Regions from separate parts of the Phyllobacterium sp. UNC302MFCol5.2 genome, predicted to be linked through region 1. Evidence: predicted binding sites of a transcription regulator. Region 1 holds the regulator's gene; the other holds the start of a gene.
The links. The regulator LexA, encoded in region 1, represses DNA repair genes until DNA is damaged. The targets are predictions, from matches to a motif close to TGTTCNNNNTGTGTTCNG.
Positions count from the first base shown of each region.

Region 2: BR48_RS0116980 (ATP-dependent helicase) is a predicted target of LexA. The motif match lies at 7,401-7,418, and genes of this name have one in related genera.

Region 1 covers NZ_JMLL01000013.1:298,321-314,384, reverse strand. The annotation lists partial or broken gene BR48_RS0118195 (CARDB domain-containing protein) at 1-1,545, shown strand, start outside; gene BR48_RS24920 (hypothetical protein) at 1,617-5,360, shown strand; gene lexA (transcriptional repressor LexA) at 5,526-6,245, shown strand; gene BR48_RS24915 (ComEC/Rec2 family competence protein) at 6,239-8,542, opposite strand; gene gltX (glutamate--tRNA ligase) at 8,800-10,224, shown strand; gene gltA (citrate synthase) at 10,374-11,666, shown strand; gene lpxB (lipid-A-disaccharide synthase) at 11,730-12,905, opposite strand; gene lpxI (UDP-2,3-diacylglucosamine diphosphatase LpxI) at 12,895-13,782, opposite strand; gene lpxA (acyl-ACP--UDP-N-acetylglucosamine O-acyltransferase) at 13,766-14,599, opposite strand; gene fabZ (3-hydroxyacyl-ACP dehydratase FabZ) at 14,599-15,084, opposite strand; gene lpxD (UDP-3-O-(3-hydroxymyristoyl)glucosamine N-acyltransferase) at 15,077-16,064, opposite strand, start outside.
Region 2 covers NZ_JMLL01000013.1:55,050-71,113, reverse strand. The annotation lists gene BR48_RS0117015 (mechanosensitive ion channel family protein) at 1-1,971, opposite strand, end outside; gene BR48_RS0117010 (hypothetical protein) at 2,320-2,601, shown strand; gene BR48_RS24855 (DUF1194 domain-containing protein) at 2,953-3,630, shown strand; tRNA gene BR48_RS0116995 (tRNA-Pro) at 3,714-3,790, opposite strand; gene BR48_RS0116990 (nitroreductase) at 4,448-5,113, shown strand; gene BR48_RS0116985 (arylsulfatase) at 5,609-7,291, shown strand; gene BR48_RS0116980 (ATP-dependent helicase) at 7,497-9,569, shown strand; gene BR48_RS0116975 (hypothetical protein) at 9,709-9,960, shown strand; gene BR48_RS0116970 (hypothetical protein) at 9,976-10,290, shown strand; gene BR48_RS0116965 (MerR family transcriptional regulator) at 10,433-10,990, opposite strand; gene BR48_RS0116960 (integration host factor subunit alpha) at 11,128-11,448, opposite strand; gene BR48_RS0116955 (beta-ketoacyl-ACP synthase III) at 11,572-12,543, opposite strand; gene plsX (phosphate acyltransferase PlsX) at 12,540-13,625, opposite strand; gene BR48_RS0116945 (DUF177 domain-containing protein) at 13,826-14,395, opposite strand; gene BR48_RS0116940 (ubiquinol-cytochrome C chaperone family protein) at 14,407-14,964, opposite strand; gene BR48_RS0116935 (outer membrane protein assembly factor BamE) at 15,090-15,617, shown strand; gene BR48_RS0116930 (sodium-translocating pyrophosphatase) at 15,699-16,064, opposite strand, start outside.

The DNA of each region.
Region 1 (16,064 bases):
GCCGATATCGATGCTGGCGGGGTTGCCAACACAGCGACCGCCACAGCGACGGTTGCAGGATCGCCGACGACGGCGACTGTAACAAGCACGGCGAGCGAAGTGCGGACACCGATCGAGCAGAGCGCCACGATCGCGTTGGTCAAAACCGCGAAGCTCAACGATACCGATGGCAGCGGCTTATACGACGCCGGCGAATCGATCACCTATCGTTTCGAGGTTACCAATACCGGCAATGTCGTCGTCAACGACGTCATTCCAACCGATCAGGGCCCAACGTTCAACAAGCAGCCTGCCGCCAACAAACTCAGCGCGGTTGTGCCGGGGCCGACTGCCATTGCGCCGAAGCAGACGCAGGTGTTCGAGGCGACCTACACGCTGGCGCAGTCCGATATCGATGCGGCTGCAGGTATCGCTAACGGGATTGTCAACAAGGCCAAAGCCGAAGGCACCTATACGCGGCCACAAGCTCCAGAAAGCAATGCCGGGCGCGGTTTTGCCTACACCAATCCGGGGCAAGGCAAGATCACCGTCGTCGATTCGGCGGAGGCGACGGCAGTTCTCGAATTGCCGGCGGCCCAAGCCTCTTCCGTAACGATCACCAAACAGGCCGGCCTGCGGCAGATACGCCGCGGCGAGAAGGCGCCGTTCACAATCAAGGTCACCAACAAGAACACCAGCAACGTCGCAGGCTTGACGGTTCTTGACCGCCTCCCCGCAGGCTTCCGCTATGTCGACGGATCGGCGACGCTCAATGGCAAAGCCGTCGAACCGCGCATTGACGGTTCCAACCTTCGTTTTGACAATCTGACGCTTGGTCCGAAGGGCGATGCGGTCATTCGCCTGCAAATGCTGGCGCTGAGTACGGCCGGGCCGGGCAAGCACGTCAACAAGGCGCAAGCGCTCGGTTCAAGTGGCAAAAGGCTTGCCCCGGAGGCCAGCGCCGCCGTCGAGATCATGGTCGAACCGGTCTTCGATTGCGGCGATCTCATCGGCCGCGTGTTCGACGACCTTAACAGCGATGGCTACCCGAACGACGGCGAGCCGGGCCTGCCCGGCGTGCGTATTGCAACCGTGCGCGGCTTGCTGGTGACTACCGACGAATTTGGGCGCTTCCACGTTGCCTGCGCTGATCTTCCGGATGCGCGTATCGGCTCCAACTTCATCATGAAGCTTGATACGCGCACCCTGCCTGCCGGCTACCACCTGACCACCGAGAACCCGCGGGTGATCCGTCTCACCGCCGGCAAGATGTCGAAGCTCAACTTCGGCGCGGCGCAAGGCCGCGTCGTGCGGCTCGATCTCAAGGACGAAGCCTTCGAACCTGCTCTCACGACGCTGAAGCCGCGATGGGACAAGGGTCTGGATGCGCTAATCGAGATGCTGAAGCAGCAGGAGGCAACGTTGCGGATCAGCTACCCGACGCGTTCCGGGGACCTTGCCACCAAACGCATGGAGGCGATCGAGGACGCCATCGCCAAGCGATGGAAAGCCGCCGGAGGCGGGTACGCGCTCAATATCGAAGCGCGGGTGGAGGCGGGTCAATGAGCCAAGACCGCTTTCAAGTGTCAACCCGGCCTCAATATAATGCAGTTGCATCGCGTAAAGCGCGGTCGCTCATGGCGGGTTGTACCGTTCTCCTGGTGCATCTCACGGCGTTTCGAGCCGAGGCCCAGGAAGAAGCGCCGCCAGCACAGGCAAGCACCTGCATAAAGACCGATTGCGCTGCCGGGACCGTGCAAAACGTGCGAGCAGCCAAAGGCTCCCGCGTCACATTACCTGAGACCCGATCCCCATCGGATAATCCTGGGGAAATTCCTTTTGCGATCAGCGTCGAGGGTGAGACCGTCGTCAAAAGTAATGAACAGCAGCCCGGGATCGTGGCCAAGGAGACCAACGCACAAACGCACGCCGCAATTGGGGGTGGATCTGACAAAGCCACGCCAAAACATGGGCTCAGTGCGGTCGATATCCAGGTCAAGTTCGATGGGCTGGACGCGCGTCCGGTCCTGAATGTTTCGACGACGCCGGTGCGCACAGCGTATCGGACGGGCGAGACGATCCACTTCCTCGCGACCAGCAACTACCCCGCTTTCATCCAGCGTTCCGAAATTCGCGTGTTCGAGGATGACAAGCAACTCACGGACAAGCCGCTCGCAGTTATTCCGGTTTCGGTCAACGGCGAGGCCGGCTGGACCATGCCGCCAACCGAGAATGACGACCAGCGCTTCAAATACGTGCTGCGAGTCTATGATGCCGACAACCGCTATGACGAGACGTTGCCGCGCCCGCTCCGCCGCATGGATCGCGACCTGCCACGAGAAGAGGAGAATGCGGTCGCGCCGGGCATGACCGAGGACAATACTGGATTACGGAACATCCCGGTTCGTGGCGGCGCAGTCACCGTCTATGGCCGCAACGTTCCCGACGGTTACGGCGTGCAGGCGCTCGACGATAGGATCCCCGTCGATCGCGAACGTTCCTTCGTCATGCAGCGCATTTTGCCGCCCGGCGATCATGATGTGCACGTGACTGTCGTCGGCTCGAAGGGCAGCGCCCTCGACTTTCGGCGGCAGATCAACATCCCCAATAATGACTGGTTCTATGTCGCGCTGGCCGACCTCACCGTCGGCAAGAATAGCGGCAGCGATCATATTGAGAGCGTGCGGCCGGGCGAATATGACGACATTTATACGAAGGGTCGCCTCGCCTTTTACGTGAAAGGCAAGATCAAGGGCAAATACCTTCTTACCGCCTCGGCCGACACCGGAGAAGACAGTCTCGATCATATGTTCCGTGGGCTCGATGCCAAGGATCCGCGGCAATTGCTGCGGCGGCTGGATCCGAACGACTATTACCCGATCTATGGTGACGATTCGACGGCGATCGATGACGCTCCGACCAAGGGCAAATTTTACGTGCGGCTCGAGCGCGGCGATAGCCAGGTCCTGTGGGGGAGCTATAAGGCGATCATCCAGGGCACGGAGTTCATGCGCTCGGACCGAGCGCTCTACGGCGCGAGCGCTGCCTATCGCTCGGAGAAGACGACACCGTTCGGAGAGCGCAACAGCGAGGTGACGCTCTATGCGGCGCAACCGGATACGCTGCCGCAACGCGACGAATTTCTCGGCACCGGCGGATCCGCCTATTTCATGCGCAGGCAGGACATAACGATCGGCTCCGAAACCGTGACGGTGGAAGTCCGCGATTCGACAACAGGACAGATCATCGAGCGGCGCACCTTGCGCTATGGCGAAGACTATTCGTTCGATTACCTGCAGGGCATGCTGATCCTGAAGCGGCCGCTTTCCTCTTCGACCGGCACGACGGGCCCGGTGCGCGAAGGCGCGCTTGGCGGGAACAAGCTCTATCTAGTATCGCAATACGAATACACGCCCATCGCCGGCGACCTTGACGGCTACGCCTATGGCGGACGGGCGCAGCAATGGTTCGACGACAAGGTTCGGGTCGGCATCACCGGCATGAACGAAAATACGGGCCTCGCCAACCAGAAGGCCTATGGCGCCGACATCAAGGTCCGCCATTCCGATACGACCTTCATCGAAGGCGAAATATCGCGGTCCGATGGACCGGGCTTCGGCACGTCCCGCTCCACCGATGGCGGGCTGACCCTGAGCGACGTGCAGACCACGGGCACGCGCGGCCGCCTGGCCACGGCGTGGCGCACACGGGCGCAGCTCGACCTGGAAGACATCAGCAAGAGCGGCATGAAGGGCACGCTCGGCGGGTACTACCAGGAAAAGGACGCGGGCTTCTCCACCCTTTCGGAACAGGTTGCGGCGGATCAGCGGATCTGGGGACTAGCGGCAGATATCGATATCACGAAAGATTCGAGCCTCGATCTTACCTATGACGATTTCAAGGAAGGTGAAGCGACTAATGATTTCTACGATCAGGCGGTCGGCGGCAGGTCCAAGCGTAAGGGCGCTGCCGCAATCAGCAAGCAACTGAACGAATACTGGAAAGCCTCTTTCGGCGTCACCTATCTCGAACTCAGTAATCCGCTCGCAACAGCTTCGAACAAGTCCGGCTATGACGGGTCGCGGCTCGATGCCGGCGCTCGTCTCGAATATGCACCCGATGCCGAACATACCTATTACGGCTTCGGACAAGGAACTTTGTCGCGATCCGGCGACATCGAGCGCGGCGACCGTCTTGGCGTCGGCGCCGAATATCAGCTCACCGAAAAGATCGGGCTAAACGGCGAAGTATCCTATGGCGCGACCGGGCTCGGCGCCCTCGCCGCCGTCACCTATGAGCCGACAGCGGAGGATAGTTACTATCTCGGCTACCGCCTCGACCCCGATCGCGCTTTCGACCTTGACCGAACCTACGATCTCGACGGGACTGATTACGGCGCGATCGTCATCGGCGCGCGCCGCAAGCTTGACGACTATTGGTCGACCTATGCTGAGAACAATTACGACCTGTTCGGGAGGCGCAATTCGCTCGCTCAAACCTACGGTGTCGTCTACACGCCCGATACCAGATGGACGGTCGATGGCGGGCTGGAGATCGGCACAGTCGAAGACGATACGATCGATCCCTCGACAAATCTCGAACGCTCCGATTTCGACCGCAAGGCGATCTCCCTGTCGGTCGGCTACAAGGATGAGGATCGCATTGCCGCGCGCATTCGCGGTGAGACGCGTTTTGAAGATTCCGACGATGATACCCGCGATCTCAACACCTACCTCTTCGCAACCGGATTCAGCTGGAAAACGAACGACAACTGGCGGCTGCTCGCCAATATCGATTCAGTACTCTCGGACTCGAACGGTGATGGTTCGTTCAGGGATGGCGACTATGTCGAAGCCTCGCTCGGCTATGCCTACCGTCCAATCACGAATGACCGGCTGAACGCCCTTTTCAAATACACCTGGCTTTACGATCTTCCGGGCGAGGATCAGGTCAGCGCGGTGACTGGCGACGAATACGGGCCGGCACAGCGCAGCAACATTCTTTCCGCCGATTTGACCTACGATCTCGTTCCCTGGCTGTCCGTCGGCGCGAAATATGGCTTCCGCTACGGCGAAGTGCGCGAGCGGCTTCAGGACGATCTCGACGCATTCTCCGATTGGCAGACTTCCTCGGCGCATCTTGGCATTGTTCGAACCGATTTTCATATCGTCAAGAAATGGGACGCCTTGCTGGAAGGGCGGGTTATGTACATGGCCGAGGCGGATACGACAGATCTTGGCGTGCTCACCGCCGTTTATCGCCACGTCGGTGACAACTTCAAGGTCGGCGTCGGCTATAATTTCGGGAATTTCTCCGACGATCTGCGCGACCTGACGCTCAACGACCGCGGTGTGTTCTTCAACGTCGTCGGCAAGTACTGACGCATCGGCGTTGTTCATCGCGCAGGTGCCGGCAACGGGCCAGATGCGCTATTTGGATATCGGCGCACTCTTTCTACACGACATATTAATACTTGTGGAACACAACTGGAACAGATAGTGTTTGTTCTGGTTTTGTTTTTCCGATTCCGTTTCGAAGGATCGCCGATGCTCACGCGTAAACAACACGAACTTCTGCTCTTTATCCATGAGCGTCTTAAGGAAACCGGCATCCCTCCATCCTTCGACGAGATGAAGGATGCATTGGACCTTGCGTCCAAATCAGGGATACATCGGCTGATAACAGCGCTCGAGGAACGAGGTTTCATTCGACGGCTTGCTAACCGTGCGCGGGCGCTGGAAGTCCTGCGCCTGCCGGATTCAATTGCGCCTGGTCTCAATGCGCAAAAGAAATTTTCGCCAAGCGTGATCGAGGGCAGCCTCGGCCGCAATGTCGCCCCCCCCCGCCCGCAGCCACGCGCTTCGGATGATGAGGGTGCGCCGACGATCGTCAACATACCCGTCATGGGCCGGATCGCGGCCGGTGTGCCAATATCGGCCATCCAGAATCAGACGCATATGATCGGCCTGCCGCCGGACATGATCGGCAGCGGGGAGCATTATGCGCTGGAGGTCAAGGGCGATTCAATGATCGAGGCGGGCATCTTCGACGGCGATACGGTCGTCATCCGGCGCGGCGACACCGCCAATCCCGGTGAAATCGTGGTTGCGCTTGTCGATGACGAAGAGGCAACCTTGAAGCGCTTTCGGCGCAAAGGGGCATCGATTGCTCTCGAAGCCGCCAATCCGGCCTATGAGACGCGCATATTCGGGCCGGATCGGGTGCGCGTGCAGGGCAAGCTGGTCGGTTTGATCCGCCGTTACTGACGTGTCGGGTTTTCCTGATCGTCTGCCGGTGGCTTGGTCTTTGCGGCACGCCGTTGCGGTTTTTGCTCCGCAAGATTGCGGGCGGTGCGGGAAAAAGCCCGATAGGCGTTCCATGGGCGCTGAGGGGAGCCCACGGCGTAGATAATGTTTGCAGACTGGAGGCGTGCCTGCAGTTGTTCTACAGCAAATGCAGCCGCATCAAGGCCGGACGGTGGATCGACCTTGTTGTCGCCGAACCTGATTTCTGCGGAACCGCGTAGCGCCAGGTCCTGCGCCGTAATTACAAGAACGTCCCCCGGCTCGCAGGTTGCTGTGGGACCGGTAAAGGCAAGGACGACGATATCGCCCTCGGCACAAGCCGTTGATTTTTTGGTCGGATCGTCCGTATAGGCGACGATCAGGCCGCCGGCTTCCCTCGCCAGGCACACGCCGTCGGCGCACTCAAATTGTCCATCGGCCGGCGATGAGCCATTCTTTGCCGGCGTTAGCACTTGAATTGCGCCGTACCCCTGCTGCCAGTTATCGAGGGTGAACCGGCTTGCTGTTGCGCGGTTCACCGCCAGCGCGTCATCAGGTGCACTCAAGGCAACGAGTTTGCCTTCTTCGGCAATCACTATATCCGGCGGACGTGCAGAGCGGAGCGGCACTATGGCCAATGCCATTACTGCAAATCCAACGAGCCGCAGCCGCGTTGTCAGCAACATGAGCAGGACCAGCCCCGCGGTCATCAAAAGCAGGCTCGTTTGCGGCATTGATCCGAAATTGCCGCTTGGCGAATGCGCGCTGACCATCTTCGCGATCGCAATGACCCATTCGATGCCGCGTTCCATGACAGCAAACGGCAGCCAATCGAGATCAAATGGCATCGCAAGAACAGCAAGCACCGCAAACGGCATCACAAAGATCGAGACAACGGGCAGCGCCAGCGCGTTGCCCACAAGCCCAAGCGGCGCTGTGTTGTTGAAATGGTATGCGGCGAAGATCGAGCTCGCCGTCCCGGCAACCAACGAAGTCATGGCGATAGCGCCGACATGGCTTGCCGCCATCATCGACAAACGCAGAAGCAATCCCTCGCCTTTCGTTCGGTTTGACCTGTTCTTTCGGCGCGATCTCCAGCCGTAATATGCAATGAGCGCGCCTGTCGCCGAATATGACATCTGGAAACTCGGTCCGAGAATTTCATGCGGAAGCAGCGCTATCGCGATCAAAGCGCCGATGGCGAGATTGCGCATGGAGATTGCCGCGCGATCGGCCATCATGGCAATGAGCATCACCGCCAGCATCACGAAACTGCGCTGTGCCGCTACGTCGGCGCCGGAGAGCAGGAGATAGAAACCGGAACCGGCAAGGGCGACGAATGCCGCCAGTTTTTTCATTGGATAGCGGGCTGCAAAGCCGGGAAAGAGGGCCATGCTGGCGCGAAGCGAGCCGACGATGATGCCGGCCACCAGCGCCATGTGAAATCCGGAAATTGAAAGAATGTGCGAAAGCCCGCTCAGTCGCATTGCGTCATTCGTCGCCTCGCTGATGCCGTCGCGCTGGCCGGTAATCAGCGAAGCCGCAATATCGCCGGGTTCCCCCTTGATGCGGGAAAGCACACGCTGCGTAAGTTGCTGGCGGATATTGGCGACCGTCTGCCAGGCTTGAGACGCAATCGCCTCATCGACCGGCGTTGCGGCCAGTTGAGGTTTGCCAAGGAAAAACCCATTTGCGCCTACGCCCTTATAGTAATTATTGAACGCAAAATCGTAATTGCCGGGCCGTACCGGACCTCGCTGCGGACGCAGGTGAACGAGGCCCTGCAGTCCCGCGCCAATTTTCATTCCTGCCGGCACGGATCGCGCCGACACGACAACCCGTTGCGGCGAATAGCGGAGCGTCGGCCGCTCGGTTGCAACAATATCGAGGGTGACGCGCCACCCGCCTCTTGCATCTCTGGCCATGGCCACAACGCGTCCGGTCAAACGGGTGGTAATGTCCGACCCCAGCATCCTCGTATCCGCACGCATGGTTTCGAGCTTGCCGGCGACCATTCCCGCGACAACGGCAACCGCAAAGGCGAGCGCCAGTCTGGTCCTCGGACGGGAATGTGCGAGCTGCATCAGCCCGACAAGCAGGGTCATCCCGAACAAAATAGCGCTCAGTCTCGGCTCCGCCGATGCGCCGAAATAGACGATGGCGCCGATGCCGCAACACACCGGAAGAAACAGAAACAGCGTGCCGCGCTCGATCTCCTGGCTAAAAAGCGTTGGCGCCGCGACGAAGGCGCGCCTTGTCGCCGCCATGGCAATCGCCATGGGTCGCCGATCCGCAGAGGGATCAGTCTCCCGCCCCAGAACGCCCGTTTTTGTCTCTGGATAGGTCGCAACGGCGTAACCAGTGTCGTGAGCACTGAAAAAGAATAGCCGCTCATCGATTTTTGATCTGGTCTGCGGCTCCTCCATTTGCCCCCAAGCACCAATACCCTTGCACCTCAGCGGCGCTATGCTACATGAACGCCAGATCAATTCGATTGGACGTTCGTCTGATAGCGCGACGCGTCCCTGGAGCTCCCATGTCGTCCCCTGTCGTTACACGTTTTGCCCCATCCCCTACCGGCTACCTCCACATTGGCGGTGCCCGCACGGCACTGTTCAACTGGCTCTATGCAAAGCATACGGGCGGCAAGATGCTGCTGCGGATCGAGGATACGGATCGCGAACGTTCGTCGGCGGCGGCGGTAACCGCCATCCTCGACGGCTTGACCTGGCTCGGCCTCGATTGGGATGGCGAGGCTGTATCCCAATACGCCCGCGCCGGTCGCCACCGCGAGGTCGCCGAGGAACTTGTTGCCAAGGGCAAAGCCTATTATTGCTACGCATCGCCGGCCGAGCTTGAAGAAATGCGCGAGAAAGCCCGCGCCGAAGGCCGGCCGCCGCGTTATGACGGACGCTGGCGCGACCGCGATCCCAAGGAAGCACCTGAGGGCATCAAGCCGGTCATTCGGGTCAAGGCGCCGCAGGAAGGCGAGACTGTCGTGCACGATCAGGTGCAGGGCGACGTACGTTTCCCGAACAAGGATCTCGACGATTTCATCATCTTGCGCTCCGATGGCACGCCTACCTATATGCATGCTGTAGTCGTTGACGACCACGACATGGGCGTTACGCATATCATTCGCGGTGACGACCACCTGACCAACGCAGCGCGTCAGACCGTCATTTACAACGCCATGGGTTGGGATGTACCGGTTATGGGCCATATTCCACTCATTCACGGCGCGGATGGCGCCAAGCTTTCGAAGCGCCACGGTGCGCTCGGGGTCGAGGCGTATCGCGCAATGGGCTACCTGCCCGCCGCACTGCGCAATTATCTCGTCCGCCTGGGTTGGAGCCACGGCGACGACGAGATCATGTCGGACGCACAGATGATCGAGTGGTTCGAGATATCGGACATTAATCGGGGCGCCTCCCGCTTCGATTTCCAGAAGCTCGAGGCAATTAACGGCCATTATATGCGCATCACTGACGATACCGCGTTGGTCGAAGCCATGATCGCCATCCTGCCCGAGATGGAGGGCGGCGAAGCAATTCTCAACCGGCTCAACGATACGACCAGGCAACAGCTCGTGGCGGCCATGCCAGGCCTCAAGGAGCGTGCAAAGACGCTTGTCGAACTCGCTGACAGCGCGAAATACCTTTTCGTTGAACGTCCGCTGACGCTCGACGACAAGGCAGCGGCATTGCTGAATTACGAAGGCTTGAGCGTGCTGGCCGGCGTCTTGCCCGAGCTTGCTGCGGTCGATGACTGGACGGCGTCCGCGCTCGATGCCGCAGTGCGTGTCTATGCCGAAAAAACCGGGCTCAAACTCGGCAAAGTGGCCCAGCCGCTGCGTGCCGCATTGACAGGAAGAGCAACGTCGCCGGGTGTTTTTGACGTGCTTGAGGTGCTCGGAAGGGACGAATCCCTCGGCCGGATCAAGGACCAGGTAAAAGGATGAGAAGTGCGTCCTTCAGGCGCATTTTTGCATTGCAACATCGCGCCGTTTGAGTACGGTGTCGTGCCTGAGGAATTCACGATCTACGGCCTCGCTTGAGGCAAGTGCTTTTGCGCTGGATCAGCGCAAGCTGAAGCAAGAAAGGAACGGCAATGTCTGAAAACAACGTCAACATCGATCTAAATGGTCACCAGTTCTCAATGCCCGTGCGCAAGGGGACCATTGGACCGGATGTCGTGGACATTGGGACACTCTACAAGAACACGGGCGCGTTTACCTATGATCCCGGTTTCACGTCCACGGCGTCCTGCGAGTCGCAGATAACCTATATCGACGGCGATGAAGGCATCCTGCTGCACCGCGGCTATCCTATCGAGCAACTGGCCGAGCATGGCGATTTTCTCGAAGCCTGCTATCTGCTGCTTTACGGCGAACTGCCGACGAAGAGCCAGAAGGCCGATTTCGACTATCGCGTAACCCATCACACGATGGTGCACGAGCAGATGTCGCGTTTCTTCAGTGGTTTCCGCCGCGACGCGCATCCCATGGCCGTCATGGTCGGCTGCGTCGGCGCGCTGTCCGCATTCTACCACGACTCGACCGATATTTCCGATCCGCATCAGCGCATGGTCGCCTCGATCCGCATGATCGCCAAGATCCCGACCCTCGCTGCCATGGCCTACAAGTACCACATCGGCCAGCCATTCGTTTATCCGCGCAACAACCTCGATTTCGCGACGAACTTCCTGCACATGTGCTTTGCCGTGCCCTGTGAAGACTATGTGCCAAATCCAGTGCTTGCACGCGCGATGGACCGGATCTTCATTCTTCATGCGGATCATGAGCAAAACGCGTCGACGTCGACCGTGCGCCTCGCAGGCTCTTCCGGCGCAAACCCGTTTGCGTGTATCGCAGCAGGCATCGCCTGCCTGTGGGGTCCTGCCCATGGCGGCGCCAACGAAGCCGCACTCAACATGCTGGGCGAAATCGGCTCGGTCGACCGCATTCCGGAGTTTATCGCCCGCGCCAAGGACAAGAACGATCCGTTCCGCCTGATGGGATTTGGCCACCGGGTCTACAAGAACTATGATCCGCGCGCGAAAATCATGCAGCAGACCACCAAGGAAGTGCTTGGCGAACTCGGCATCAAGGACGATCCGCTGCTCGACGTTGCCATGGAGCTCGAGAAGATCGCGCTAACAGATGAGTATTTCATCGAAAAGAAGCTGTATCCGAATGTCGACTTCTATTCGGGTATCACCTTGAAGGCTCTCGGCTTCCCCACCACCATGTTCACCGTGCTCTTCGCTGTGGCACGTACGGTTGGCTGGATCGCCCAGTGGAAAGAAATGATCGAGGACCCGCACCAGAAGATCGGTCGTCCGCGCCAGCTCTACACCGGTGCGACACAGCGCGACTATGTCAGCGTCGAGAATCGCAAGTAATCTGCCTGCACACGTAATGAAACAAGGGGCGCCGTTTGGCGCCCTTTTTTGCTGGCGGGATTTCTAATTGCGCTTTGCCAGCTCGAGCACTTTTTGCGCTGCGATTTCACCGGACGGGCGCTCAGTCTGCATCAGGCTGGCAATCTTGTCGAAACTTTCGAGCTGGGCGCTGCGGCGATGGCCGGGAACCAGCAATTGTTCGAGCTGGCGGGCCAGAGATCCAGCCCGAACGAACACGTTGAAATACTCCGGCACGACCGGCGCATCTGCGATGATGTTCGGGAGAGCCGCGCTCCAGATGGTAATGCGCGGTGCCAGAAAGGTGCGCGCGAGCCAGTCCGGCCGGTAAGAGAGAACGGTCGGGATGCGGGCGAGCGCAAGCTCAAGCGACACGGTGCCGGACGCCGCAAGCGCGGCATCGGCGGCCGCAAAAGCATGCAGACGCTGTGCCTCACCGACGACTATGTCAGGCTGGATTTTCCACCCCGCTGTAAGCTCCCTGACCAGCGGCTCGATCTTCGGCAAAGTGGGCAGCGTTACCTTGATCCGGTTGCCGCGTTTGGCGAGAAGTTCGATGGCTTCTCCAAACGGCTCTGTAAGGCTCGTTACCTCGGACCGGCGCGATCCCGGCAAGACAACGAGATTCTTTTCGGTGCGTTCGCCAAGCTGCGCTTCGCGCGAGCGGTTCTGCCGCGCAGCTTCAAGAAGCGGCGCGTGCGAAACGAGCCGATGGCCGACATAGGTCGCAGGCGGACCGTCAAGATCCTTCAAGGCCTCCACTTCGAAAGGCAGGATTGCAAGCACATGGTCGATATAGGATCGCATCGCCTTGGCCCGTTCCGGCCGCCAGGCCCAGACCGAGGGGCTTATGTAGTTGACGATAGGGATCGAAGGGTCGGCGGCCCTCACCTTGCGCGCCACACGATGGGTGAAGTCGGGGCTGTCGATGATCACCAGGCAATCGGGTTTGGCGGCGACAATCGCATTGGCAAGTTGAGATATGCGCCGGATGAGTTGCGGCAGCTTCTTGACGATGGCACTCAAGCCTACAAGGGCGATTTCATGCTGGTCGAACAGGCTGTCGAGACCGAGCGCCGCAAGATGCTCGCCGCCAACGCCTGTCAGGGGCACGTCGCCGGGGAAGCTGCGACGCAGCGCCTCGACGAGATCGGCACCGAGCAGATCACCGGATTCTTCGCCTGTGACGATCGCGAGGCGCAGCGGTTTTTCAGCTGGCATCGGTGCGCGTCTCCTGGACAAATGTCTCGACAAACAGGCCGGCCTCATTGGCGGCCTTTATCGTTTCCTCGTAGCCGAGGATCAACGTACGCCCGCTCTCGATGGCGATGCCCTTGAGGCCGGCCTTTGCAGCATTCTCAATGGTGCTGATGCCGATCGCCGGAAGATCCGCCCGCACCTCCTGCTGCGGTTTGGCGCATTTGACGAGCACGCCTCCCGTGCTGTGTATGCGTTTCGCCAGACGCAGCTCGGCGACGCGCTGCAGCATCGCGTCGGTGCCTTCGACCCCCTCGAGCGCAACCACGCGGCCACCCACCGCAACGGCCCCCTGGCCGATATCAAGCGCACCGATGGCGGCGGCAGCCCGCCGAGCGGCCTGCATATTGGCGATGCTGTCCTGATCCGGCTGTTTACGCGTGAGCGTCGATGGCTCAGGCGTTAGAATATCAGGAACGATCTCATGGGCGCCCACAACCCGAAATCCATAGGATTCGATGGTTGCGATAACGGCGCGCAGTAGCCCATCGTCGCCAAGCCGGAACGCGCGCAGGAAACGGTAAAGGGCCACAAGGTTGCCGTTGCCCGGGCGCAGGGCATGGCGAAATTCCGGGCGGTGACGAACGCCTCCCGCCAGCACCACGTTCGCGATGCCTTCGGCCTTCAGGATTTTGACGAGGCCGCCGAGTTCGACGATGGAAATCTCGGCGTGCTTTCCCTGATAGATCGAAGGCTCCGCTTCGCCCTTGATGGCGATCATCAACGGATCGGCGCCTTGTTTTCGTAGGCTCTCCGCCACGGCCAGAGGCAGTTGGCCATTGCCAGCGACGATGGCTGTCCTGCCTGAAATCGCGGGCGGAACTTTAGCTGTTGTCGTCACTGTCACTGATCTCGATAGCGGAATCGAGCGGCGGCGTGCAGTAAGCGCGCTTGGTATCAGTGGTGATGAAGTCGATCAGGTCCGCGACAGCCGGCGAATCCGGATAGGCAGCGCGAACGTCGTCTGCCCTCGCCCTGATCGACTTCGTACGATCGAATAGCATGCGCACGGCGTGACGGAGCTTGTGAATCTCCGGACGGGCCATGCCAGACCGCTTCATGCCAATGATGTTCAGTCCACCAAGATAGGCGTGGTTGCCTATTGCCATTCCATAGGGCACGAGATCGCTCGCCAGCGCCGCAAGCCCGCCGATGAAGGCATGGTGGCCAACGCGCACAAACTGATGAATCCCCGCGCCGCCGCCGATAATCACATTATTGCCGATGGTGACATGGCCGCCTATCATGACATTGTTGGAAAAAGTCACGTCGTCGCCGATGATGCAATCATGCGCCACATGCGCATAGGCCAGGAACATGCAGTTATCGCCGACCGTGGTTATGCCGCGGCTCCCGTCTGTGCCGCGGTGCATGGTGACGCCTTCGCGGATGACGCAGTTCTTGCCGATGACGAGGGTCGTGCGACCACCCTTATGCTTGGTGTTCTGCGGCTCGCCGCCGAGTACGGCGTTCGGATAGACCTTCGCGCCATTCCCCAGCGTGGTCGGGCCCATGATGACCACATGGCTCAGGAGTTCGACATCATCGCCGATAACGGCATCGGGACCCACATGGCAGAACGGGCCGATCGAAACCCTCTCACCAATGACTGCGCCCGGCTCGATGATCGAGGTCGGGTGAATAATGGACAAGGACATCAGGCGCCGGTCTCATCTTCATCAGGGAAACTGACCATGGCGGCGACTTCGGCTTCCGCCACCTTGAAACCGTCAACCTCGGCGATGCATCCATATTTATGGATGTTGCCCCGCTGCTTGAGCTTGGTGACGCGCAGTTTCAACTGGTCGCCCGGAACGACCGGCTTTCTGAACTTGGCATTGTCGATGGTCATGAAGAAGACCTTGCCCGGCTTGCCGCTGCCATTATGGAATAGCACGATTGCGCCGGCTGTCTGTGCCATGGCTTCGATGATCAAAACACCAGGCATGATCGGCAGTTCAGGAAAGTGTCCGGCAAAATGTGGTTCGTTGATCGACACATTCTTGATACCCGTGGCCGAAACGTCGCGATCGATATCGACGATGCGATCGATCAGCAGAAATGGATAACGATGCGGCAGGTTCGCAAGAACCTTCTGGATGTCGGCAACGCCGAGACTGTCCACCTTCACATTGTCACTCATCTGAACCGCTCTCCTTCTTGGTCCTCGTCATCGCACGAACGCTGGCGATTTCACGAAACCACTGCTTGAATGGCTGGGCGGGCGCGCCGGCCCATCTCTCGCCATCCGGAATATCATTCATCACGCCGCTCGCCGCCGCAATCTCGACGCGCGATCCAATGTTGACGTGATCAGCAATGCCGACGCTTCCTCCAAGCCTCGTCATATCGCCGAGTTCAACGCTGCCGGAAATGCCACATTGTGCGGCTATAACACAATGACGGCCGATGCGTACATTGTGGGCAATCTGCACCAGATTGTCGATTTTAGTGCCTTCGCCGATGACCGTATCCGCTAGTGCCCCCCGGTCTACCGTGGTATTCGCGCCAATCTCTACATTGTCCTGGATAATGACGCGGCCAAGCTGCGGCATCTTTTCAAGTCCTGCCCTGCCGGCGACATAACCGAAGCCATCCTGTCCGATACGCACGCCAGGATGCAGCAGCACGCGATTGCCAAGAAACGCATACTGGATGGACGAATTTGGTGCCACGTAGCAATCGCGGCCGATCTTGCAGCCATTGCCGATAACCACGTTTGCCGCAATCACCGTGCCCGACCCGATCGATACATTACTGCCGATAATCGCGCCGGGCTCGATCGTTACATTGTCTTCGATTTCAGCGGACGGATCGACGATTGCGTGCTCGGAGATACCTGTCTGGCCACTCCACAAATGCGCTGTGACGGCATTCGGGTAGAGCGCACGGCCAATCGCAGCAAAATCCTGTTGGGGATGCCGCGTCACAATGACAGCGACGTTCTTCGGGACACTGCCCTTGATCTCATCAGTGCAGAGGATTCCCGCCGCCTTCAATCCCGCGAGATTGTGCGCATGTTTCTTGCTTTCGACGAAAACAAGCGCATCAGGCCCAGATTCCGTGATGGAAGCCAAACGCTTCACAAGGCGATTGGCTAATGAGCCATCCACAAGTACGCCA
Region 2 (16,064 bases), 240 kb from region 1:
GGTGGATTGATGCCCCGGCTTGGTCATCATGGCAAAGCTTAAGTTGATGCCGTAGTCGCCAAAGGCTTCGACGCCCTTCATCTTTACGGTTTCGATGATCTGTGGACCCATTTCCGGATCGTCGAGCAAGGCAGCCCCTACCCCCTTCACCACCTTTTTGACTTTGGCAATGTCCGTGTCGTAGTTCACGGATATCAGGAACTTGTCGATCACCCAGTCGCGGCTCATGTTCTGCACCGCGCCGAGCGTGCCGAAAGGAACCGTGAAGATCGGACCCCTGTGGTGTCGCAGCTTTACCGATCGAATGCTGAACGACTCGACAGTGCCCTTGTAGCTGCCGCTCTGGATATATTCGCCAACACGAAACGCATCGTCGGTCATATAGAAGACGCCGCTGATGACATCCTTCACCAGCGATTGCGAGCCAAATCCGATGGCAACGCCAAAGATGCCGGCACCGGCGATCAATGGCCCGATCTCGACGCCGAGGCCGGAAAGCACCATCATGACCGCGATAGTCACGATCAGCACGGCGAGGAAATTGCGCAGGATCGGCAGGAGTGTCAGCAGACGGCCACTGCGGGCAAGCTCGGCCTCGTCGCCGCCTTCGATGCGTGCACGTTCGATACGCCGATTGATCAGGCCCTTCGCCAATTGCCAAAGAAGATCGGCGGCAAGCAGAATGACGACGCCGCTCAAGACCCCACGAATGAGGCGCGTAGCGCTTTCGTCGCCCATCAGGCCGCTTGCGCGGAACCTTGCAACCGATGCGAGCCAGGCGACCGCGATGATAATGACTATGGCTCGCGCGCCGCGCTCCATGAGCACTTCGAAAATCGCACTGCGTGACTTGGCCGCCTCTTCATCGCTCCCGAAGAAGGAGCGAACGATGGCGCTCGTCGCCCGCAAGATCGGGGGAAGCACGAGCGCGTAGATACCGACCCAGAGCAAAAGGCCGAGGCCCGCGATCCAAAGCAGCCAAAGGACGCACAAGTAGAAGGTGAGCAACCATTCCTTTAAACGATAGACCTTTGATTCCGTTTGCGCTTCCGGGCGGCGCCATACTGCTTCGATCCCAATTGCAAGCAGACCAAGGCCGAGAATGTAGACCAGAAGACTTCGAACGTTCGGCGTGAAATTCAGAACGTCCATCAGGCCGGCCAAAGCCCAACCGGCGAAGAAAATGAAGGCAAATGCACCGACGCGCGGATACCAGAATTTCGCCTTGACGTCGTCCATGGGGATCAAGCGCAGTTGCGGGTGCACGCCGTCGCTCGCATAGGCGCGGTGCGTGCCGAGAAGGACCGCCGTTATCTGCATGATGGCGCGCCAGGCGATGAGCGCAATCAGCAATGGTAGAACCAACTGGGAAAGCAGTGGCGGCCAGGTGAAAGCAAGAAAAGCGCCGACGCTGGCGATTGCAAAGACAACGAGCGGCGCAATGGCGATGAATATCGCCTTGCCGATTACGTGATGGCGCGCGGTGGTACGGGCCTCGGTGACGTTGGCAAGGCTGCGTTCATGGGCACGGCCAACCAGGCGTCGGAAAATAAACTCGGCGCCGAATCCAAGCGCGGCAAAGCCCGCGAACAGAACGAGGATGGCCCCCGGTCCGCGACCATGCACTTCGGTCATGATCGTGTCGCTGGCTTCCTCGAACTCACCCGGCACTTCCGGAATAGCCTCGCCGATCCCACGTAAATGCGCGCGGATCGCGTTGGACCACTTCATGAAATCATTCGCCGACGCGCCCATCGACCCTTCCGTTGCCGGCGCGGCATTCTTTTTCTCGAGCCACGCCTTGACCTCGGGATCATCGAGGAGCTTCAAAATCTGTTCGACTTTCGCTGGAGGCGGCGCAGGCGCTGTCTGCGCGCGGGCAGTTGCGGCACAGCCTATGAAGGCGATCAGGCCCAGTGCAAGGAGCGCGAGCGCTCTCGCAGCCCATACCCGAAACACGACACTACCCATCAATCCGCCCCCAACAAAATTTCTCTCACTATGCCCCACAATATGCCGAACTGCCTTACGAATAAATTGCTGTATCAATGCACCCGAGCGAACCCGGAATCGCCCGCCGAAGCGGGCATGCTGGCAAGGGAGATCAGCCATCAATTGCCGGGCCCGCTCGGGTGGGGCAATCGGAGGGAGGCACCCTGGTTGCCCGTCCGATGTTCGGTCAAATAAAGTGCCGCGTCAAAGTTGTTACAGTAACATCGTTGCAATTGGGTATAGTGCCGAGCATCTTCTTGGCGACGGCAATAGCCTGTTCGGTCGGATCTCCACCTGAATAGATCCACTTTTGCTTGGGGTTAGAGCATGAAATTCATCTTTGCGGCTCTCGTTGCTTTCTTCTGCATCGCAAACCTGGCTGAGGCGCAAACGATGGAAAAGAACATGCTGGAGCGCCGGACCGCCCGCGCGATCCGCAACGCGGGATTCTGGTGCGATCAGGTATCGAACGCCTATGTCGACAAGGTATTGTCTTCGACGGGCCCGACGGTCGTGCGCGTCACCTGCGACGACAAGACCCGGTTCGAGCAATATAAGTTGACGATGACCAAGGACAACAAGATCGCGAAGATCGAAGTCTGGAAGTAACGCCACGTCGAAGCGACGGCCGACGCTAATGCAGGCGGATCAAGCCTCCGACGTGCCCGCAGAGGCTACATGCCCGCGGTGCGCAGCAGCATCAGGATCGATACCCACAGGACCAGCATGCTGGTGAGACCGATGACGTAGTAGTTTGGTGAGTGTTCCATGAGAGCGCTTGTACAATGCCGAGGTTTTTAAATTGCTAAATCGCACCACTACAATTTGAACCACTCATAATTTTTTGCCGACTTGTCCAAATGCGTCGCCCGCCCCTTTAACCCATTTGGGGGGAGAGTGTTCGTCCATCGTGCATGTTACGATGCCGGCTTCCGTCAGAGCGCACCACGGGGGTGGTCCATGCATAAGGCGTTGCTCTTTGCGGTGGTGACCTTGGCTGCCATCGTCACTTCTTCGCGGTCGCACGCATGCGTCGATACTGCGCTGGTGCTGGCGGTCGATGGCTCAGGCAGCATTAGCGACGAGGAATACGAATTCCAAAAATCCGCGATCGTCGCTGCGTTCCGGGACAGGCAGGTCCTGTCTGCCATAAGGGCATCCGGCACCGTGGCGGTTGCAGCGGTCTTTTGGGGAGACGGCGAGTTTCCAGCGCAGATCATCGACTGGGCCGTCATGGACGGCATCAAGCCTTCGCAAAAGTTTGCCGACGAGATCGAAAAAAGCGAGCGGGTGGTCTTCGGCAACACCGATATAGGTGACGGACTTTGGGTGGCACTCGAACTCCTGTCGGGATCGCATGCGTGCGCGAGACGGCGGATCGTAGATATTTCCGGCGACGGCATGGAAACGACGAGACCACGACGGAGGCGCTCGGTTTCCCTGCTTCAGGCACGCCAACGTGCGCAGGAGATGGGTGTTACCATCAATGCTCTGGCGATCTCCGATGAAGAGACCGATCTCGCGGATTATTACAACGACCGGGTCATCCTCGGTTCCGAACGGTTTGTAATGAACATACGAAAGTTCGAGGATTTTGCACTGGCGATCAGATTGAAACTCATCAGGGAATTGTCCTGACCTGCCGCGCGGAATTGCCCACGAAATTCATGCGGCGAAATCGCCCGTGGGGACGAGCTGCTCAACACCTATTGTGGAGATAATGGTCGGAGTGGCGGGATTCGAACCCACGACCCCTTGACCCCCAGTCAAGTGCGCTACCGGGCTGCGCTACACTCCGAACCGCTGAAAGCCCTAGATTACTGGACTTTTTTTAGCAATACCCCAAACGTAAGAAAAAGAACAAACTGCACACTAATGCACGCCGTGGAATTAGACCGGCACCAAATGTCCCACGACGCTCCAATGGGACGCCGTGCATGATCGCTACCTTCTCCACCAAGAATCCCTCGGCATCAGGTTGTGTGGATCGTCGTGAGCCGACAGAATCCCATCTCCGAATCACTTTGCCCCAAGACCCCAACAGCCATGCAGCCACCTCGAAAGCGGTATCGCCCCAAGCCCGACAAGCGCGATCAAGCGACCAGGATCTCCGATTTTGTTTCCAGCCTTAGATCAGCCAATCCGAAGCTGACTTCACGGGACATAGCATCCCTTCTGGATATTTCGCCCTTTCATCCTCCATCCGCGGACAATTGGTCTTCAACCGCGGTGATGAAAATAATTCGGCAGCTTGAACTGGGCCAGGCTGACAACGCAGCGCGTAAGAACATAGAAACCCCTAATGTTGGCGATGCTCGATAGGACCAAGGGTGGGTGGCGATGCCCTCACTCGCATGAGGCCGCTAAACGTTTGATCTACGCCTCCCAGACCACGGTGTGATTACAACCTCCATTGCAAAAAAAGTAAAAAACGCATCGCGTTATGGAGGCGATCATGGATGTGTATGAGGCAGTTGCGAGCCGACGGGCGGTGCGCGGATTCAAAGACGAGCCTGTGTCGAGGGAATTGCTCGAGCGCGTGCTGTCCGCCGCGGCGTGGGCTCCGTCCGGATCGAATATCCAGCCGTGGAATACTTATGTGATGACCGGCGCGCCGTTGGCTGAACTCAAGACCGACGCCGTCGAGCGCGTGGCCCACGGCGACCCGTGGGACGAGCGACAGTACGAGATGTACCCGTCCGTGTTGAAGTCCCCCTACGCCGAGCGGCGATCCGCCTTCGGCAAGGAGCGCTACAGCGCGCTCGGTATTGCGCGCGAGGACTGGGAGGCGCGCCAGCGGGCAGCCATTGCCAACTGGAACTGCTTCGGTGCGCCGGCCGCGCTGTTCTGCTATATCGACCGCGATCTGGGCCTGCCCCAATGGGCTGACGTCGGCATGTATCTGCAGACCGTGATGTTACTGCTCCGCGCCGAAGGACTGCACAGTTGCACGCAGATGGCGTGGTCGCAGGTTCGCGAGTCGGTCGCGGAGGCCCTGTCACCTCCAGAAGGTCTCATCCTCTTCTGCGGCATGTCGATAGGTTACGAAGACCCCACGGTGAATTACCCCCGTACAGGCCGCGCGCCACTCGCCGAGACGGTCACGTTCGTCGGCGGTTAGTTGCTTACATCACGTACGCGACCCCTTCGTGCTCGAGCCCGACGGGAGGCTGGCGTTTCGACGCGTTTGCGGATTATCTAGGGCGCCTGGACCGCTCTAAGCTCAAGAACGTGCGTTCGGTCTCAATCCAGGCTGGTGTCGCATCTTGAGCGGCTCGCGGTCCGCCAGACGTATACTACTGTAAATTACTTCCAAACCAGCCACACCGGCGTCATGGTGCTGATTACGCGCGAACAAATGCCCCGCAAGGCAGTATCGGGCTTTGCCACCGTCGCGTGAATGATCGAAGACAGCTTTATTCTTTTCCCAGGCCCGGCTCGCATAAAACGCCACCGGGAACAGAGACGCGCGCGCGGCACGTGGCTCACATCGCCATTGTCAGCTCTATCACCGCGTTTTGCGTCGAACTTGTCCTTTCAGCGCCTTGGCCATCCTGCAATGGCCCTTCGAGGGAGTAGAAGAATGAGAACGACACTGAAGAGCATGACGGCAGCGATAGCTGTTGCCGGTGGCCTTTTGGCTGGCACGGCGGCAGTACACGCGCAGGACGCCAAACCCAATATCCTTTTCATCATGGGGGACGATATTGGCTGGATGCAGCCGAGCATCTACCACCGCGGTCTGATGGTTGGAGAAACGCCCAACATCGATCGCATCGGCAATGAAGGCGCAATGTTCACGACCTATTACGCCGAGCAGAGTTGCACGGCAGGACGCAACGCCTTCTTCACCGGAATGCACCCGTTGCGAACGGGCATGATACCGCCACAACTGCCCGGCAGCCCGTCTTACCTCAAGCCAGGCACTCCATCGCTCGCATGGTTTCTACGCGACCTCGGCTACAACACGGGTGAGTTCGGCAAAAACCACCTTGGCGATCATACGGACGCCTTGCCGACAGCGCACGGTTTCCATGAATTTTGGGGCTATCTCTATCACCTCGATGCCATGCAGGGGGTAAGTTTCCCTGATATCAACAAGACCCCGACCGAGCAGACGATAGCCCCGCCGTGCCGGAACACGCCAATCCCTGGTCTCAAGGAAGACCCAGCTGCGGTCGATCCGAAAACGTCGACGTGCTTGATGCCGCCACGACCCGTGCTGGCTTGCAAATCCTCGGATGGCACCGGCGCCAACCAGACCTGCACCGACGAGGGCCCGCTGACACTGGAGCGCTCGAAGACGGTCGACGAGGAAATATCGAGCCACGTCATCGATTTCCTTGATCGCAACGATCCGAAGAAAACCAACAAGCCGTTCTTCGTCTGGTACAACCCCGCGAGAATGCACATAACCACCGTGCTTTCCGACAAGTATCTCGGGATGGTCGGCGAACCCGGCGGCAAGGACTGGGGTGTAAACGAGGCAGGCATGAAGCAGATGGACGACAACATCGGCTACGTGCTCAAGAAGCTCGAGGAAATGGGACAACTCGATAATACGATTGTTGCATTCACCACCGACAATGGTGCCGAAACGATCACCTATCCTGACGGCGGTACTACACCCTTCAAGGGTGGCAAGCTGTCGACCTGGGAAGGCGGGATGCGGGCGCCGCTCGTTGTGCGCTGGCCCGGCCACATCAAGCCCGGCACGGTGAAAAACGACATGTTCGCTTCCCTCGACTGGTTGCCGACCCTCGTTGACATTGCTGGCGGTCCAAAAGGCAATGAATTGAAGAGCGAAATCGAGAAGGGAACATATCCCGGGATTACCAAGACCACACTCGATGGCGTCAATCAGCGCGACTATCTTGAAGGAACGTCGGACAAGTCGGCCCGCGATACATTTTTCTACTATTCCGGCAAAGACCCGTCAGCCGTCCGCTACAAGAACTGGAAGATGTACTTCGCGATGGTATCCGATGCTCCGCAGGGATTCCTGACCGGTGTCATTCCGTATAGCTGGACACAGGTCGTCAATATCAAGCGCGACCCGTTCGAAACCTCTGTCGGCGATCAGATAAAGACGCTTTTCGGTATGGGCGGGGCAATCTCGGCTCCGGCGACTGCCTACGTCTACGACTGGAACATGCTCCCGATCGGCCAGGCATTGTGGCTCAAGGAACTCCAGAGCTATATCGACTTCCCGCCAATGCAGGACCCGGCGAGCTATAACCTCCAACAGGTGATCCAACAGGTTCAGGCGATGAAGCAAGCGCATCATCCAAGTGAATGACACGAATAATGCGGACGTCCCCTAGGGGCCGTCCGCATTCGACGATTAGCCACTTCGGCTCAATTCACCTTTGCCGTCGATATTCTCGCGACTGCACGCCAAACGCGAAAGTTCTTCATTTGTTCGCAGGCCAAGCTGGAGTAGTCTTGCGCAACGACTCACCGCTGCCGCAACGCAGCCGACCGGCCTGCCGCAATGAGGGATTATGGGCGCTGCCTATCTGGAGAAACTTAACCCCGAACAGCGGCTTGCCGTCGAATATGGAACAGACTTGCTTCCATCGACCATTGGCGGGCCGTTGCTTGTCATTGCCGGCGCCGGATCCGGTAAAACCAACACGCTTGCCCACCGCGTGGCGCATCTCATCGTCAAAGGTACCGATCCACGGCGCATTCTTCTGATGACCTTCTCACGCCGGGCTGCCTCGGAAATGGCGCGACGGGTAGAGCGTATCTGTACGCAGGTGCTGGGCGCAAATGCCGGAGTCTTGACCGACGCGCTGGCCTGGGCGGGCACGTTTCATGGCATTGGCGCGCGCCTGCTACGCGATTATGCCGAACAGATCGGCCTCAATCCCGATTTCACGATCCACGACCGTGAAGACAGCGCCGATCTCATGAACCTTGTTCGCCACGAACTCGGTTTCTCTAAGACGGAAAGCCGTTTTCCGACCAAGGGAACATGCCTTGCCATCTATTCGCGCGTCGTCAACTCGGAGGTACCGCTCGCTGAGGTGCTGCAGGCATTCTTTCCCTGGGTGGCCGGGTGGGAGAAACAGCTGCGCGAGCTCTTTGCCGCCTATGTCGAAGCCAAGCAGCTGCAGAACGTACTCGATTATGACGACCTGCTGCTCTACTGGGCGCAAACCGTCGGCGATCCGATGCTCGCGGAAGATATGGGCTGCCGTTGGGATCACGTTCTCGTCGATGAATACCAGGACACCAACCGGCTGCAGGCCTCGATTCTTTTGGCTTTGCGGCCGGCGGGCGTCGGCTTGACCGTCGTTGGCGATGACGCGCAATCGATCTATTCATTTCGCGCAGCGACCGTACGCAACATCCTGGATTTCCCTGCCACCTTCACCCCGCAGGCGAGTATCGTCACCCTTGACCGTAACTATCGCTCGACCCAGCCGATCCTTGCCGCAGCCAACGGCGTGATCGATCTGGCGCGAGAACGCTTTACCAAGAACCTCTGGAGCGAGCGCGAGTCGGCGGAACGGCCGCGCATGGTGACCGTCAAGGACGAGGCGGACCAGGCCCGCTACATCGTCGAACAGGTACTCGAAAATCGCGAAACGGGAACCTTGCTGAAACAGCAGGCCGTGCTTTTCAGGACGTCGCACCACAGCGGCCCATTGGAAGTCGAACTGACGCGCCGCAACATTCCTTTCGTCAAGTTCGGCGGCCTCAAGTTCCTCGACAGCGCCCATGTCAAGGATATGCTTGCCTTGCTGCGTTTTGCGCAAAACCCACGCGACCGCGTTGCGGGCTTCCGGCTTATGCAGATCATCCCAGGCGTCGGTCCGACCTCGGCGCGCCGCGTTCTTGATGAAATGGCCGAGCAGCCCGATCCGCTCGGCGCGCTCGCGCAGATCGCCCCTCCTCCCCGTGCGGGCAATGACTGGTCAGCTTTCGTCAATGCGCTGAACGACTTGAAGCGCGGAACGACCGGCTGGCCTGCCGAACTCGAGCGTGCGCGCGCCTGGTACGAACCGCATCTCGACCGCATTCACGAGGATGCCGAAATACGCAAGACGGATCTGCTGCAACTCGAACAGATCGCCGCGGGCTATGCGTCTCGCGAGCGTTTCCTCACCGAACTCACCCTCGATCCGCCGGATGCGACGAGTGACCAATCGGGCGTTCCGCTGCTTGACGAGGACTACCTTATCCTGTCGACGATCCATTCCGCGAAGGGACAGGAATGGAAATCCGTATTTATCCTCAATGCTGTCGATGGCTGCATTCCGTCCGACCTTGGCGCTGGAACGACGGCCGAACTCGAGGAAGAGCGCCGCCTGCTCTATGTGGCGATGACGCGCGCCAAGGATAGCCTCCACCTCATCCTGCCGCAGCGTTTCTTCACGCACGGCCAGAATTCACGCGGCGATCGTCATGTCTACGCATCACGCACGCGCTTCATCCCGGCAACGTTGCTGCAATATTTTGAGAACCGGCCGTGGCCGGTGCACAACCGGGATCAGGAGGCGCGCGCCAAGGATGTTCGCAGCCAACGCGTCGATGTCGCCGCAAAAATGCGGGCAATGTGGCGGTAGGTTTTCGTTCTCGACCCTGGGTTGAAGCGCGGTAAAACCCAGGGATGAAAGAGCAAAACGACGGGCGCGCAGGCAATTAGCGCGGAACATTCGCGAGGCGCGGTCGTTATAGCTCTGTCAGTAATAGGAGCTCCCAAAAATGGCAATGTTTTCAAAGAATGCGGACGATATTCAAGGTGATGTCGAGGCGCAGATCGCTGCCCTGCGCAAAGAAATTTCCAAGATCTCCGCAAGCCTTCCTGATTTGACCAGCGAACGATTTGATGAAGTAAAGCGCATTGCGACGAAGCAGGCGAAACATGCAGCCGCCACAGCGCGCGAAAATCCCGTGGCTACCATCGCAATCCTGGCTGGCGCAGCGGTGTTGGTCGGCCTGCTCGCTCGGCGATAGAAGGACCGAAGCGCCATGGATGACACAACTATTGAGAATGAGGCGGACAAGGTTCGCCTCAAGGCCGAAATTGCCGAGTTGAAGCGCGATCTTGCCGCCATAACCCAAACTTTGGCTGACAAGGGCGTGCAGCTGCTCGACGATTTCAGTGACGACGACGATGATGACGAGACATCGACGCTCGACGATCTGCGGGAGCGCGGTCGTCGTGCTGCTATCGGCCTCGGGCATAAGGCGCGGCAGATCGCCGATACGCCAACTCAGAACTCGGTTTCAACGCTGATGATCATCGCCGGACTTGGCGTCATCATCGGCATGCTGGCGCGTTAAAAAATTATGAGGGTTCTTCGGAACCAATCCGCCAGATAGGCATTTAATAGGTGCTGGTTCCCAACCAGCAAGGCCGCACCCCACGGCCCAACCCCCAAGTCCCAGCTTTCATTCCGATGAAAGCTGGGCTTTTTTTGTGGGCTTATCGAACCTGATCGAGCAGACGTTTGCACTCCAAGAGGTCGAACAAGGTCTCCTGCAGAAGCGTGCGGTTGTCCTTGGAGAGGCGCTTGCCATCGGCCGCAACAGGCCCTTCCTCCTCGCCCTTGATCAGGCCGAAGAGCCGGCGCCCGTGGGCCGCAGGTTTCGGCGTTCCCATGACCGCGGCTTCCTCCGCAGCATCGACCCGATCCTGTTCGGCTGCTAGCGCTTCCTCCTGGCGGGCATTGGCCTGCTTTTGCTGGCTTATTGCTTCCGCTGCCGCCGTATCGCCGCTGCCAAGCGCAATGATGAACTGAGTTCCGTTTTCACGCAGAAGACGCTGAACGCCCTTGATCGTATAGCCCTGATCGTAAAGGAGATGGCGGATACCCTTGAGAAGGTCGACATCGAGCGGACGGTAATAGCGCCTGCCCCCACCGCGCTTCATCGGCTTTATGTGCGTGAACCGCGTTTCCCAGAAGCGCAGGACATGCTGGGGCAGATCGAGGTCTTCCGCGACTTCGCTGATGGTTCTGAATGCGTCGGGGCTTTTGTCCATGTTTTCACCCTTTCAGGAGAAAATCTGATTCGACCTCCATTTTCAGCGATTTGCAATGCATAATTCAAGCGGAACGCGAGACTACCTCACAGCAATCTCGCGTAAAAGGACGCTTAAAGTTGCGGAATCGCCCGAATTCAGGCTGATTTCTTTTTGCGTGTCTGGTGGGAGCGGAGAATCCGCTGCTTGAGCACGTTGGATGCCTTGAACGTCATTACCCTGCGCGGCAGGATCGGGACTTCTTCCCCGGTCTTCGGATTGCGCCCGATGCGTTCATTCTTGTCCCTTACCTGGAACGTGGCGAACGACGACAATTTAACTGTCTCGCCACGAACAATTGCGTCACATACCTCATCGAGGATTGTTTCGACGAGTGAAGCTGACTCCGTTCGCGAAAGTCCTACCTTGCGGTAGACCGCCTCGGCCAGATCAGCACGCGTAATGGTCTTACCCCCCATACGATCTCAAAGCTCTCGTTTGTTGCAAATCTACCAGGTGATAGCGGAAGTTATAGGATGAAAACCGATCGGGCAAGCAGCTTGGAAGAGTTCGTCGGCCAATCCACGGACCCGGTCGTCCTGCTACCAGCGTAGCAGAACTGCACCCCACGTAAAGCCCCCGCCCATGGCCTCGAGCAGCACGAGATCGCCTTGCTTGATACGCCCGTCCGCAACAGCCGTCGCGAGTGCTAAGGGTACTGAAGCGGCTGATGTATTTCCGTGCCGGTCAACGGTGATGACAACCTTTTCTTCGGCCAGATGCAGCTTCTTTGCGGAGGCGTCGATGATGCGCTTGTTGGCCTGGTGCGGCACGAACCAGTCGATGTCCTCGGCAGTAATTCCTGCCTCGGAAAACGAGGCTTCGATCACGTCCGTGATCATGCCGACCGCATGCTTGAAGACCTCCCTGCCCTCCATCCGCAGGTGGCCGACAGTCTGGGTCGTCGACGGTCCGCCATCGACGTAAAGCTTATCCTTGTGCGAGCCGTCGGAGCGCAAATTGGCCGTCAGCACGCCGCGATCGGAGGTAAGCCCACGGCCTTCATTGGCCTCAAGGATGATGGCACCGGCGCCGTCACCGAACAGCACACAGGTCGTGCGGTCATTCCAGTCGAGGATGCGCGAGAATGTCTCGGAGCCGATCACCAAAACGCGCTTTGCCATGCCGCCGCGAATATAGAGGTCGGCTGTTGCAACCGCGTAGACGAATCCGGAGCAGACCGCCTGCATGTCGAATGCAAAACCGTGCGTCATGCCCAGCCGGGCCTGGATATTGACCGCCGTAGCCGGAAACGTGTTGTCGGGAGTCGATGTTGCGAGAATGATGAGATCGATATCTGCCGGCGTCATGCCCGCATTATCGAGAGCGGCGCGCGCTGCTGCCTCGCCCAGCGATGCGGTGGTTTCACCCTCACCCGCAATGTAGCGCTGCCTGATGCCGGTGCGCTGGACGATCCATTCGTCCGAAGTTTCGACAATGCCTTCGAGATCAGAATTCTTTACCAGGCGCGCCGGTGTGGCCGCCCCTATACCTTTAACAACGGAACGGATCATTTACTTCCCTGTTCTATTTCAACCTCGGCGTCGCTTTCGGTTTCATCCTTGAAAGCAACACCGACCGGGCTCTTATGGAAATGGGTAAGATCCGCCGCGATCTTGTCCAGAAGCCTGTTGTGGGCCATGTCATAGCCGACGTCGATCGCCGAAGCAAAGCCAAGAGCGTCGGTACCGCCATGGCTCTTGATGACGACCCCGTTGAGACCGAGAAAGACGCCGCCATTGGTCTTGCGCGGGTCCATCTTCTCCCGCATGCGATCAAAAGCGCTTTTGGCAAAGAGGTAGCCGATTTTCGCCATCAGCGTGCGGTTCATCGCATCACGCAAATACTGGGTGTACTGCTTGGCCGTGCCTTCAGCCGCTTTCAGGGCTATGTTACCGGCGAACCCTTCGGTCACGACGACATCGACCGTACCCTTGCCGATGTCGTTGCCTTCGACAAAACCGTAATATTCGAGCGTGGGCAAAGGTATCTCGCGCAAGATGCGCGCAGCATCCTTGACGTCGTCCTGTCCCTTGATCTCCTCAACGCCTACGTTGAGCAGGCCGATCGTCGGACGCTTGATTTCAAAAAGCGACCGGGCCATCGCCGCGCCCATGACCGCATAATCGACAAGCTGCTGGGCGTCGGCACCAATCGTTGCACCAATGTCGAGAACAATGCTCTCACCTTTCAGGGTCGGCCAGATACCGGCAATCGCCGGCCGCTCGACATTCGCCATTGTACGCAGGCAGAATTTCGACATGGCCATCAGGGCGCCGGTATTGCCGGCCGAAACGCAGACATCCGCCTCGCCGGTCTTCACCGCCTCGATCGACCGCCACATAGACGATTTCCAACGCCCGTTGCGCAAGGCCTGGCTCGGCTTTTCATCCATGCGTACAGCAACGTCGCAATGATGCAGGGTCGATGCATTGGACAATGCCTGGTGGCGGGCAAGGATCGGAGCCACCTCTGCCTCACGCCCAAAGACCACGAACCTGATGTCAGGATGGCGCTCCAGCGCCGTTGCCATGCCGGGGATGACGACCTCTGGACCGAAATCACCGCCCATGGCGTCAATGGAAATTCTGATCACTCTCGATTGTCCTGTCTGGTTCAGTGCCTGTGCATGGCGTTCTTTGAAAAGACTCGGGGAAAATAGACATTTTGCGTAGGCGCACAACTGATTTCTGCCCAATCACAGGCGCGCTCGACCCAATAAGCTTGAATACTCGTCCCAATCCTTGGTCTTGTCTCAACTCCCCGACACCATCTACCCGCAGGATGAGATAGCGATCAAGTCTTCTGTTTCCAATCCTTGAGAGCCGCAAACGGGTTGGCTGGCTTTACGTCTTCCTCATCGTCCGATCCGACGTCAACAACGAGGGGCGGCGCAGCCTCCACGCCCTCCTTGCGCGGATAAGGATCGACAGCCAATTCGAAGAATTCTTCTGCGATTGCCCCAACGTCGAGCTTATCGCCGGAAAATGTCTCAGGTATGTCAGGGCCATCCGCACTGATGATCAGTTCGCCATTCTCATCGAGCGGAAGACGTGCGAGTCGCGAATTCTCCGGTACGAAGAGCGTGTCGATGTCGGTATCGATCCTGGTTTCGATCGGCTCAAGCGTCACGACGCAAGCCTGGACGATTTCCGCCTGTACCTTCCCGCGAACGCGGATCCCATCCTTCTTCCACGGTACGACCTGCAGGTCCGCCTTGAAGGATTTAACATCTTCCAACTCGTGAAAATCGCGCATGGCGTCACGCTCTTTCTTATCCGCCTCGATTTTGACGTTGAGGCCTTTCTGCGGAAGCCGCTGCACTGAGACTTGATAACTGAGGGTTCCATCCAAGTTTCTCGACATCGCATTTCCTCCTATCGAAGCGGCGTATCGTCGGTGCTGGCATCAGGAAACGTAACCCTGCCGGCCACGATATCATCATCCGATTGCCCATCGAGGTGGCGTACCGTGCGTTCGACATAAGCGGCTAGCGCGGGCGCGCCTGTCCAACCCTCACTGTCCGGACGCACATTGCGGGCGAGCGCCGCGATGAGCGCCGGATGGTCATTCGTTTCCAATGCGCGATCATACGACTCGATGCGCCCATAGAACATGCGCGCAAGTTTCTTCATGCGCTTGGGCACACCGGAATCACCGATGCCCAGTTCGCGCAGCGAATGGTCGACATCGCGGAAGAATTCGTCGGTAACCTCCTGGCCAACGGGCTTCAGCGCGGGGACCCTGTCCTTGATGCGGCGCATGAACAGGAAAACATGCAGCGACAACATCTCATAGCGTCCGAGCGGAGTATCCGGCACTTCAAGGTCAGAATAAAAATAGGGCTGCCGCGCCGCTGCCACGATCGCATCGTAGAGGGCAATTGTAATCGCCTCATTTGCTTTGGCCTTGCGGCTAAATAGACTGAGAATCATAGAGTTGTGCCTTGACTTGAGTCTTCCTCGCAGCACTTTTGCCGTGTTGCATCGGAGTTCAAGGTGGTTTACCGAGTTTCTGCGGGCAGCGAAAGACTTGCGCCCAGATTCAAATGGAGATGTCGTTGCTGCAGCGGATTTTCAAGACCGAGCGTACGCGTGAGTGCGTTCTCGTTGGAACACTTATTTTGGCTGCCGGGGTGTCCGGCTGCAACACTGCCGCCCTCAAGCTCGCACCGACAGAGACCTTGACGCAGGGCTATGTTCTCGACGAGAAGGCGCTCGAATTCGTGCCGGTTGGCTCGAGCCGCGAACAGGTCATCCTGTCACTTGGCAGCCCGTCGACCACCGCGACCTTCGACAATGAAGTCTTCTATTATATTTCACAGAAGCGTCAGCGTTCAGTTGCCTTCATGATGCCTCGCGTGACTGACCGGCGTATCCTTGCGGTCTATTTCGACAAGGATGGCAAGGTTTCCAGTATCTCCAATTATGGTCTGCAGGACGGCAAGGTCTTCGACTTCATCTCGCGCACGACCCCGACTGGCGGCAAGGACCTCTCCTTCCTCGGGCAGATGCTGCAGGGTGTCAGCAAGACTCCAAGCGCGCTGCCGAGCGCCGGCCGCACGCCAACCGGTGGCGCCCCGGACTGATCCGGCGACCGCGCTCTTGCGAGGCACAAATGAAAAACCCGCGAAGCAGCTTCGCGGGTTTTTCGTTTTCGCTGGCAGGTGTCAGTGGGCCAGCACGGCCAAGAGCAGCAGGGCCACGATGTTGGTGATCTTGATCGCCGGATTGACGGCGGGACCTGCCGTATCCTTGTATGGATCGCCAACGGTATCGCCGGTGACGGACGCTTTATGTGCCTCGGAGCCCTTCATGTGGCGGGTGCCGTCCTTGCCGACAAAGCCGTCCTCAAACGACTTCTTGGCATTATCCCAGGCACCGCCACCCGAGGTCATCGATATCGCAACGAAGATGCCATTGATGATGACGCCGAGCAGCGAAGCACCGAGCGCGGCAAACGCGGAGGCCTTGGAACCCGATATCAGCAGCACGCCGAAGTAAACTACGAGCGGCGCAAGCACCGGCAGCAGCGA